DNA from 3 places in the Kribbella sp. NPDC050470 genome. Region 3 is predicted to be linked to each of the others. Evidence: predicted binding sites of a transcription regulator. Region 3 holds the regulator's gene; each other region holds the start of a gene.
The links. Region 3 encodes HrcA, which represses chaperone genes, less so after heat shock. Its sites were predicted from a motif close to TTGGCACTCGNNNNNNNCGAGTGCCAA; they were not measured.
Positions count from the first base shown of each region.

Region 1: a site for HrcA is predicted at 1,162-1,188, ahead of ACIBGM_RS22740 (FmdB family zinc ribbon protein). Genes of this name have one in related genera too.
Region 2: a site for HrcA is predicted at 1,105-1,131, ahead of groES (co-chaperone GroES). Genes of this name have one in related genera too.

Region 1 is NZ_JBITHV010000007.1:346,542-349,814, reverse strand. It holds gene mscL (large conductance mechanosensitive channel protein MscL) at 1-39, opposite strand, end outside; gene ACIBGM_RS22745 (hypothetical protein) at 161-778, opposite strand; gene ACIBGM_RS22740 (FmdB family zinc ribbon protein) at 839-1,141, opposite strand; gene ACIBGM_RS22735 (penicillin acylase family protein) at 1,329-3,273, shown strand, end outside.
Region 2 is NZ_JBITHV010000009.1:372,757-376,029, forward strand. It holds gene ACIBGM_RS28610 (methyltransferase domain-containing protein) at 1-334, opposite strand, end outside; gene ACIBGM_RS28615 (peptidoglycan-binding protein) at 344-937, opposite strand; gene groES (co-chaperone GroES) at 1,264-1,560, shown strand; gene groL (chaperonin GroEL) at 1,720-3,273, shown strand, end outside.
Region 3 is NZ_JBITHV010000013.1:137,114-140,386, reverse strand. It holds gene dnaJ (molecular chaperone DnaJ) at 1-975, opposite strand, end outside; gene hrcA (heat-inducible transcriptional repressor HrcA) at 1,001-2,023, opposite strand; gene ACIBGM_RS36275 (Gfo/Idh/MocA family protein) at 2,130-3,233, opposite strand; gene ACIBGM_RS36270 (ThuA domain-containing protein) at 3,218-3,273, opposite strand, start outside.

The DNA of each region.
Region 1 (3,273 bases), on a different contig from region 3:
GTTGCCGCGCATGATGAATTCCTTGAAGCCCTTGAGCATGTGGGTATTCCTCCACTGAGCGGGTGATGTTCCCGGTCAACGTAGGGCCACTGCCCTGCCCATGCGAGCGAGCGCACCGCAACACCACGGATCGTGTCCAGTTGTGTCCGGTAAGTGACCGTCAGCTGGTGTCCGGGGTGAGGGCGACGGTGAGTTTGGAGTTGGTGGTGGCTTGGGCCAGGCGGGTCGCGGTTTCGGGGGTGGTCGCGACCACGATCAGCGCGCCGGTGGTCGTCGTACGCGGGGTTGGGAGGGCGACCACGCGGACGGCTCGGGCTAGGAGGTTTGCGGAGTCGGTTGGGGTGCTGGTGGCGGCGTACAGATTGATGTGGTCGCCGACGCGGAGCAGGGCGCTGATGTCGGCGTCGTCGATGCGGAACGGGTAGGCGAGCTCGCCCTTGGGGACGGCGGCCGGGGCCAGGAAGCGGGCGTCGGTGAGTGGTTCGCCGGATCTGACCGGGCTGGTGAGCACGCGGGCGGTCAGGTCGGCGCCGGGTTTGAGGACGCCGTCGGGCACGGCCTCGGGTGGGAGGTCGAGCGTGCGGAGGTCGGCGCCGGTGGGCACAGCTCCGCCGACCAGGTCGCGCGCTGCCGCCAGCACGGCGATGGTCGGCGGGGGTGGTGGGGAGAGGGCGACGAGGCCGAAGTACACAGCTGCCGCGGCGGCCACACCGGCCAGGAGCCGGCGGTGCCACCTGACAGCACGCAACAGTTCACGAAGTGCGAAGGGCTTTCTCATGCCAGAGAAAGTACGAGTTTCCCCGCACCCCACCTGTCAGTTATCCACAGGCGGCTGAGCTCAGGCGGCGCTGGTGTTGGTGGTCGAGGAGGAGGTGGTGCTGGGGGACGGCTTTGAGGAGTCCGAGGTGGAGGAGGTGGTCGTCGAGGGGGTGTCGGACTTGGCTGCGACGGTGCCCTTGCCGGAGTTGCGGCTGTCGGTGCGGTAGAAGCCGGAGCCCTTGAAGACGACGCCGACGGCGTTGAAGACCTTGCGCAGGGTGCCCTGGCAGGCGGGGCAGACGGTCAGCGCGTCGTCCGTGAAGCTCTGCCGCACCTCGAGCGCCTCACCACAGTCGGTGCACTGGTACTGGTACGTCGGCACGGTTCGTTCCCTTCAGGCCGTTGGCACTCCTACTACTCGACTGCTAATAATGCGCCAGGACCCCGAAGTATTCCAAGTCGGGCGCGTGTTACCTCAACTCTGCGTGGATGTCCACCGGACGCAGAGCAACGCAAAGTTGTGCGGCACCCCATTTGGGGCGCGGGGCCGGATTCTCTACGGTTGGTCCGTGCGTCGCCTGCTACGAGTCGTCATCATGAGCGGAATCGCCCTCGCCACCGTCCTGTTGGTGATCGCCGGTACCGTCGTTTTCGTCGTCCGCCACTCGTTCCCCACGTACGACGGATCGATCGAGCTGACCGGCCTCGAGGGCGACGTGGAGGTGGTCCGGGACGCCAACGGCATTCCACAGATCTACGCCGACACCCCGAGTGACCTGTTCGCCGCGCAGGGTTACGTGGCTGCGCAGGACCGGTTCTTCGAGATGGACTTCCGCCGGCACGTCACCTCCGGCCGGCTGTCGGAGCTGTTCGGGAAGGACGCGCTGGAGACCGACAAGTTCGTCCGCACGCTCGGCTGGCGCCGGGTCGCGGAGAAGGAGCTCGGCCTGCTGACCCCGTCCACCCGGCAGTACCTGGACGACTACGCCCGCGGCGTGAACGCGTACCTGGACACCCACAGCGGCTCCGGCCTCAGCCTCGAGTACGCCGTCCTGTCGGTTCAGCCCAACGGACCGAAGAACTACCGCCCGGAGCCGTGGACCGCGGCCGACTCGCTCGGCTGGCTGAAGGCGATGGCGTGGGACCTCGGCGGCAACATGGACGAGGAGATCACCCGGACGAAGCTGCTCGCCTCGTTCCCCTCGCGCAACATCGAGAGCCTCTACCCGCCGTACCCGTACGACCGGAACGAGCCGATCATGGCCTCCGGCTCGGTCCGGGACGGCAAGTTCAGCACCGCGCCGATCGCCTCCGAGGCCCGGCGCGGGATGCTGACCAAGGACCTGCTGAAGTCGCTGGACTCGGTCGACAAGGTCGTCAAGGGCCTCCCGCAGTTGCTCGGCCGCGGTGACGGTATCGGCTCGAACTCGTGGGTCGTCTCCGGCGACCACACCACCACCGGCAAGCCGCTGCTGGCCAACGACCCGCACCTCGGCGCGACCATGCCGGGCATCTGGACCCAGGTCGGCCTGCACTGCAACAACGTCGGCAAGGCCTGCCCGTACGACGTCTCCGGCTTCAGCTTCTCCGGGTTGCCCGGGGTGGTGATCGGCCACAACAACGCGATCTCCTGGGGATTCACCAACCTGGACCCGGACGTCACCGACCTCTACCTCGAGCGCATCGACGGCGACAACGTCCTCTACAACAACAAGTGGCGGGCGATGGCGACCCGCGAGGAGACGTTCAAGGTCGCCGGCCAGGACGAACCGGTCAAGATCACGGTCCGCGAGACCCGGCACGGTCCACTCATCTCCGACGTCGGCGACGACCAGCGCGAGACCGGTGACCTGGCCGCGAAACAGGGCAAGTACGCCACGCCGTACGGCGTCGCGATCCAGTGGACCGCGCTGAACCCAGGTCGCACCGCGGACGCGCTGTTCGCGATGAACCGGGCGCAGAACTGGACCCAGTTCCGATCCGCGGCGCAGCTGTTCCAGGTGCCGTCGCAGAACCTCGTGTACGCCGACACCGAAGGACACATCGGCTACCAGGCGCCCGGCCTGATCCCGATCCGCAAGACTGGGCGCGGCGACTGGCCGGTGCCGGGCTGGGACCCGAAGTACCACTGGACCGGGTACATCCCGTTCGAGGCGTTACCCACGGAGTTCGATCCCGCGGACGGGATCATCGTGACCGCGAACCAGGCGGTAGTGCCGCGGACGTACACCTACTACCTGACCAACGACTGGGACTACGGGTACCGGTCGCAGCAGATCGTGGACCGGATCAAGACCGCCGGGAAGCTGGACGCGAACGCGATGGCGTCGATCCAGCTCGACACCAAGAACCGGGCCGCCGAGATGCTGGTGCCGTACCTGCTCCAGATCGGCATCGACGACGAGTTCGAGCGCCAGGGCCAGGACACGCTGCGGAACTGGGACTTCACCCAGCCGGCCGACTCCGCGGCGGCGGCGTACTTCAACGTGGTCTGGCGCAACCTGCTCGCGCTGA
Region 2 (3,273 bases), on a different contig from region 3:
TGATGAGGTCGCCGCCGATGCCGCAGCCCAGATCGACCACGCTGCTGCCGGGCATTGTCGTTGCGATGCGCTGCGCCCTGTGCGCGCCGACAGTACTGCGGGTCGCCTGCTCCAGGCCGTCTGGCGTGAAGTACATCCTGGCCGCGTCGCTGTCGAACTTGGAGACCGCCCGGTGGCGTAGCGCGGCCTGCGTGACTGCGGCACTCACGAGCGTGGCGTCGTACTGCCGGCGGAGCTTCTCGACGAGCTGGAGCTCGCGGCCCGGCTGGAAGTTCGTGCACGCCTCGGCCAGCAGTTCGGCGCCGGCGCCGTCCAGCAAGGCAGTGACTGTCACCCCGTCACTTTAGAGGGGGCTCGAGCAGCCCTTGCTCCAGCTTCGGGTGGACATCGAGTAGAGGCGCCAGTTCATGGCTGAGCGGGTCTTCGGGCCGTAGATGCCGTCCGCGACGAGCTTGTGCTTGCGCTGGACCATCCGGACCACTGCGCGGGTGTTGCTGCCGTAGATGCCGTCGACGGCGAGCTTGGTGCCGTAGCAGAAGTTCAGGTTGCGCTGGAGCACGCGGATCGCGGTGTCCGGGTCGCCGAACACTGTGGAGCCGCGGTGCGGGTCGTCGCCGTACATCAGGTTGCAGTAGGTGCTGGAGGCGCCGTACACGGACGGCATCGGGATGCCCCAGGTCCGATTGACCGGCACGAGCATGGCCGACCGGCACTGCGGCAGTGCAGCAGCCGCAGCAGCGGCTCTGGTGCTGGCAGTGTCCGCGGCCGGGGCCTGCTCGGGCGGTGCGACGGCTGGTGCGTCCGCACCGGGCGCTGCAGTGGGCTGGTCCTTCGATGCGCCCGCGGCGACGGCGCCGACCGCGAGCGCGCCGGCCGCGGCCAGGACCGCGACAGTGCGGCCGGACAGTTTGGGCAGAGAGGGAAAGCTGAGGGCCATGGTCTCTCCTCGGGCACCCGGTCCCGGAGCGGCCGGGACGCCGTACAGACAGAACGGTCCCACGCCGACCCCGGGTTGGCCCAGCACTCGACCACATTCCGCAGCGGCTCGATCACAGTACGCCGGTCAGAGCTGATGCGGGTCGTGGTTTCGCCGTCGGCGTGATCCTGGCACTCGAGTTGACCGAGTGCTAAAGGCGGCCTAGATTCGGTATTGGCACTCTCCGGTGGAGGGTGCCAGCGGTCCGGCCCTTGACCCCCGCGACGGCAGGGGAGCGCGACCATCGCAGAACCACAGACAAGCGAATCGACCGTGGAGGTCAGCAAGTGTCGGTCACGATCAAGCCGCTCGAGGACCGCGTCCTCGTCGCGCCGCTCGAAGCCGAGCAGACCACGAAGTCCGGCCTGGTGATCCCGGACACCGCCAAGGAGAAGCCGCAGGAGGGCGAGATCCTCGCCGTCGGTCCGGGCCGGATCGACGACAACGGCAACCGCGTCCCGCTGGACGTCGCCGTCGGCGACAAGGTCATCTACTCCAAGTACGGCGGCACCGAGGTCAAGTACGACGGCCAGGACTACCTGATCCTGGGCGCCCGCGACATCCTCGCAGTCGTCAGCAAGTGACGACTGCTCGCTGTTCCTGACTGACACCGCCCTGGTGCCGTACCGGCGCCGGGGCGGAGTCGGTCTGGGCCCCCGGCCGGGGTGATGGGCGGGGGAGTTGGGCGCAGCGCTCGTACTGCTGTCACGAAGAGCGAATTTCAGAGAGGGACTGGATTTTTCATGCCGAAGATCCTCGAGTTCGACGAGAACGCGCGGCGCGCCCTGGAGCGCGGCGTCGACAAGCTCGCGAACACGGTGAAGGTGACGCTGGGGCCGAAGGGCCGCTACGTCGTCCTGGACAAGAAGTGGGGCGCCCCGACCATCACCAACGACGGTGTCACCGTCGCCCGTGAGGTCGAGCTGGACGACCCGTTCGAGAACCTTGGTGCGCAGCTGACCAAGGAGGTCGCCACCAAGACCAACGACATCGCCGGTGACGGCACCACCACCGCGACGGTGCTGGCGCAGGCGCTGGTGCACGAGGGCCTGCGGGCGGTCGCCGCCGGCGCCAACCCGATGGGCCTCAAGCGCGGTATCGAGGCGGCCGTCGAGGCTGTCTCGGCCAAGCTGGTCGACACCGCCCGCGCGGTGGACGACAAGGGCGACATGGCGCACGTCGCCACCATCTCCGCCCGGGACGCCGAGATCGGCGCCCTGATTGCGGACGCCTTCGACAAGGTCGGCAAGGACGGTGTGATCACCGTCGAGGAGTCGAACACCTTCGGCACCGAGCTCGAGTTCACCGAGGGCATGCAGTTCGACAAGGGCTACATCTCGCCGTACTTCATCACCGACGCCGAAGCCGGCGAGGCGGTGCTGGAGGACCCGTACATCCTGATCCACCAGGGCAAGATCTCCGCGATCGCGGACCTGCTGCCGCTGCTGGAGAAGGTCGTGCAGTCCGGCAAGTCGCTGCTGATCATCGCCGAGGACGTCGAGGCCGAGGCGCTGTCCACCCTGGTGGTCAACAAGATCCGCGGCAACTTCACCTCGGTGTCGGTCAAGGCGCCGGGCTTCGGTGACCGCCGCAAGGCGATGCTGGAGGACCTGGCCGCGCTGACCGGCGCGCAGGTGGTCGCTCCCGAGGTCGGCCTCAAGCTGGACCAGGTCGGTCTGGAGGTGCTCGGCACTGCTCGCCGGATCGTCGTCACCAAGGACAACACCACCGTCGTCGAGGGCGCCGGCGAGGCCGACGCGATCGAGGCCCGGGTCAACCAGATCAAGGCCGAGATCGAGCGCACCGACTCCGACTGGGACCGCGAGAAGCTGCAGGAGCGGCTGGCCAAGCTGGCCGGTGGCGTCTGCGTGATCAAGGTCGGCGCGGCCACCGAGGTCGAGCTCAAGGAGAAGAAGCACCGGATCGAGGACGCGGTGTCCGCGACCCGGGCCGCGATCGAGGAGGGCATCGTCGCCGGTGGCGGCTCCGCGCTCGTGCACGCGGCGACCGTGCTGGACAACGGCCTGGACCTCGAAGGTGACGAGGCCACCGGTGTCCGGATCGTCCGCAAGTCGATCGTCGAGCCGCTGCGCTGGATCGCCGAGAACGGCGGTTACGAGGGCTACGTGGTGACGTCGAAGGTGGCCGAGCTCGAGTCCGGCAGCGGCTTCAACGCCGCCACCGGCGAGTACGGCGACCTGCTGGCCCAGGGCGTGCTGGACCCGGTCAAGGTGACCCGGTCCGCGCTCGCCAACGCCGGCTCGATCGCCGCGCTGCTGCTGACCACCGAGACGCTG
Region 3 (3,273 bases):
GTCGCCACGGCCGGCGTGCCGCAGCCGCGGGACACCGCGGGCCGTCAGCGTCATCGCCGTACCGGACTGGGTGCCCGGGCGGATCTCCAGCGGGGTGGTCTCGCCCTCCAGCGTCGGCAGGTCGATCGTGGTGCCGAGCGCGGCAGCCGTCATCGGCAGCGTGACCGTGCAGTGCAGGTCGTCGCCGTTGCGGGTGAAGATGTCGTGCGGCTCGACCTCGATCTCGACGTACAGGTCGCCGGCCGGGCCGCCGCCGGGGCCGACCTCGCCCTGGCCGGACAGCTGCACCCGGGTGCCGGTGTCGACGCCACCGGGGATCTTCACGGTGACGGTACGGCGGGACCGGACCCGGCCGTCGCCGGAGCACTCGACGCACGGGTTCGGGATGATCGTGCCGAAGCCGCGGCAGTTCGGGCACGGCCGCATGGTCCGGACCTCGCCGAGGAACGACCGCTGGGTGTGAGTGACCTCGCCGCGGCCGTGGCAGATGTCGCAGGTGACCGGCTCGGAGCCGGCTGCCGCGCCGGAGCCCGAGCAGGTCGGACACAGCACCGCGGTGTCGACCTTGAGCTCCCGGGTGGTGCCGAACGCGGCCTCGCCCAGGTCGATCCGCAGCGGGATCAGCGCGTCCTGGCCGCGCCGGGTCCGCGGCCGCGGTCCGCGGGTCGCCCCGCCGGTCTGGCCGAAGAAGGCGTCCATGATGTCGGTGAACGTGAAGGCCTGGCCGAACCCGCCCGGCCCGGCGCCCGCGCCGGCGGCCGCGAACGGGTCACCGCCGAGATCGTGCATCTGCCGCTTCTGCGGGTCGCTCAGCACCTGGAACGCGCGGCCGATCTCCTGGAACTTGTGGTGCGCGTCCTCGGAGTCGTTCACGTCCGGGTGGTACTGGCGGGCCAGCTTGCGGTACGCCTTCTTGATCTCGTCCGGTGTCGCGTCGCGGCTGACACCCAGGACGGCGTAGTAATCGGTGCTCATACTCCAAGCCAGGGGTTGTGGTTCGTTAGGAGTCGGCCAGGATCTGGCTGACGTAGCGCGCGACGGCCCGGACTGCGCCCATCGTGCTCGGATAGTCCATATGGGTCGGGCCGACGATGCCGAGCGTGGCCAGCGCCTCCGACTTGGACCCGTACGCGGTCGCGACCACCGAGGTGGTGGCCAGTTCCTCGAACGGGTTCTCGTGCCCGATGCGGACCGTCAGGGTCTGCGGGTTGGTCGCCTCACCGAGCAGCTTGAGCAGGATGACGTGCTCCTCCAGCGCCTCCAGCACCGGCTTCACGTTGCGCTCGAAGTCGTCGCCGTACCGGGTCAGGTTGGCGGCGCCGCCGACCGCGATCCGCTGCTCGACGACCTCGTCGGTGAACGCCTCCAGCAGCGTGGTGACGATCGACGCGACCAGCGGCCGGTCGGACGGGGCGAACAACTCGGGTACGGCGGCCAGCGACGTGGTCGCCTCCGTCAGCCGCTGACCGGCGAGGACCGTGTTGAGCCGGGACCGCAGATCCGCGATCAGCTGCTCGTCGACGTCGTTCGGGTGCTCGACGATCCGTTGCTCGACCCGGCCGGTGCTGGTGATCAGCACCAGCAGCAGCCGGCGCGGGGTCATCGTGACGACCTCGATGTGCCGGACGCTCGACCGGTTGAGTGACGGGTACTGCACGATCGCGACCTGGCGGGTGATCTGGGCGAGCAGCCGGACGGTCCGGCGGACGACGTCGTCCAGGTCGATCGCACCGGCCAGGAAGGAGGTGATCGCCTTCTTCTCCGCCACGGACAGCGTCTTGACCGTGCTCAGCTTGTCCACGAACAGCCGGTACCCCGCGTCGGTCGGGATCCGGCCGGCGCTGGTGTGCGGCTGGGTGATGTACCCCTCCTCCTCCAGCGCAGCCATGTCGTTACGCACGGTGGCCGGCGACACTCCGAGGTTGTGCCGGTCCACCAACGTCTTCGAGCCGACCGGCTCGTGGGTCGCCACGTAGTCCTCGACGATGGCGCGGAGGACATCCAGCTTGCGTTCGTCCAGCACGCGCACCACCCTCTCTCAGCGTCGACCCCTGGCACTCAGAACATTCGAGTGCCAGTCTACCGAGCCGTAGTGGCCGCCAGTGCCGGCCAGCGGCGTGGGGCGGGTCTCAGGCGACTTCGGGAGATGCCCCCAACGGTACGGCGGTCGGACGCTCGACCGTACTCGCGACATCCACAGGCTGGTCCTGGGCGGCCGCCTCGAGCACCGACTCGAGGACGTCGAGCACGTGGTAGGCCAGTGCGCCGTCGGCGCGGTGCGGCTCGCCGGTGCGGATCGCCCGGGCCATGTCCGCGACCCCGACCCCACGGCCGGCGCCGGCGTACCCACCGGCGACGGGGAGCTCGCTCCAGTCACGGTTCGTGACGGTGGCGATCTCGACCGTGCCGTCGAAGCCGTTCGGGTCCGGCACCGACAGGCTGCCCTCGGTCCCGTGCACCTCGATCCGCGGCGACCGCGCGGCCCACACGTCGAACGACATCAGCAGCGTGGTCAGTGCGCCCGACTCGTGCTCCAGTACGCCGGTCACGTGCGTCGGCACCTGGACTGGGAAGGTCGTGCCGGCTCGCGGACCGGTGTGGATCTTCCGCTCCTGCTGCGACTGGCCGGCGCGTGCGACCACTCGCCGTACCGGACCGAGCAGGGTGACCAGGCTGGTCACGTAGTACGGGCCCATGTCGAGCACCGGACCGCCGCCGGGCTGGTAGTAGAACTCCGGCGCCGGGTGCCACAGCTCGTGGCCGGGCGTGACGAAGGACGCAGTCGCAGCAGTCGGTACGCCGATGTCGCCCCGGTCGATCGCGGCACGGGCGGTCTGGGTGCCGGTGCCGAGCACGGTGTCGGGGGCGCAGCCGACGCGCAGGTTGTTGGCGGCGGCGTACTTCAGCAGCGGCTCGGCCTCGGCGCGGTCCACGGCCAGCGGCTTCTCGCCGTACACGTGCTTGCCGGCTTCCATCGCGGCCTGGTGCACCGCCGCGTGCGCGGCCGGGATGGTGAGGTTGAGCACGATGTCGATGTCGTCCGCGGCGTACAGGTCGCCGGACGAGAGGGCGCGGATGCCCTGGTTCTTGTCGGCGATCGCCTGGGCGCGGCTGACGTCGAGGTCGGCCACTGCCACCACCTCGACGCCGGGCAGCTTGCCCAGGTGGTCCAGGTACGTGCCGGAGATGACTCCGGTGCCGACGATGCCGACTCGTGTCACTTGCTCGCCCACAGCAGCCCCCGCTCGATGATCGTCCGGACCTCGGGTACCT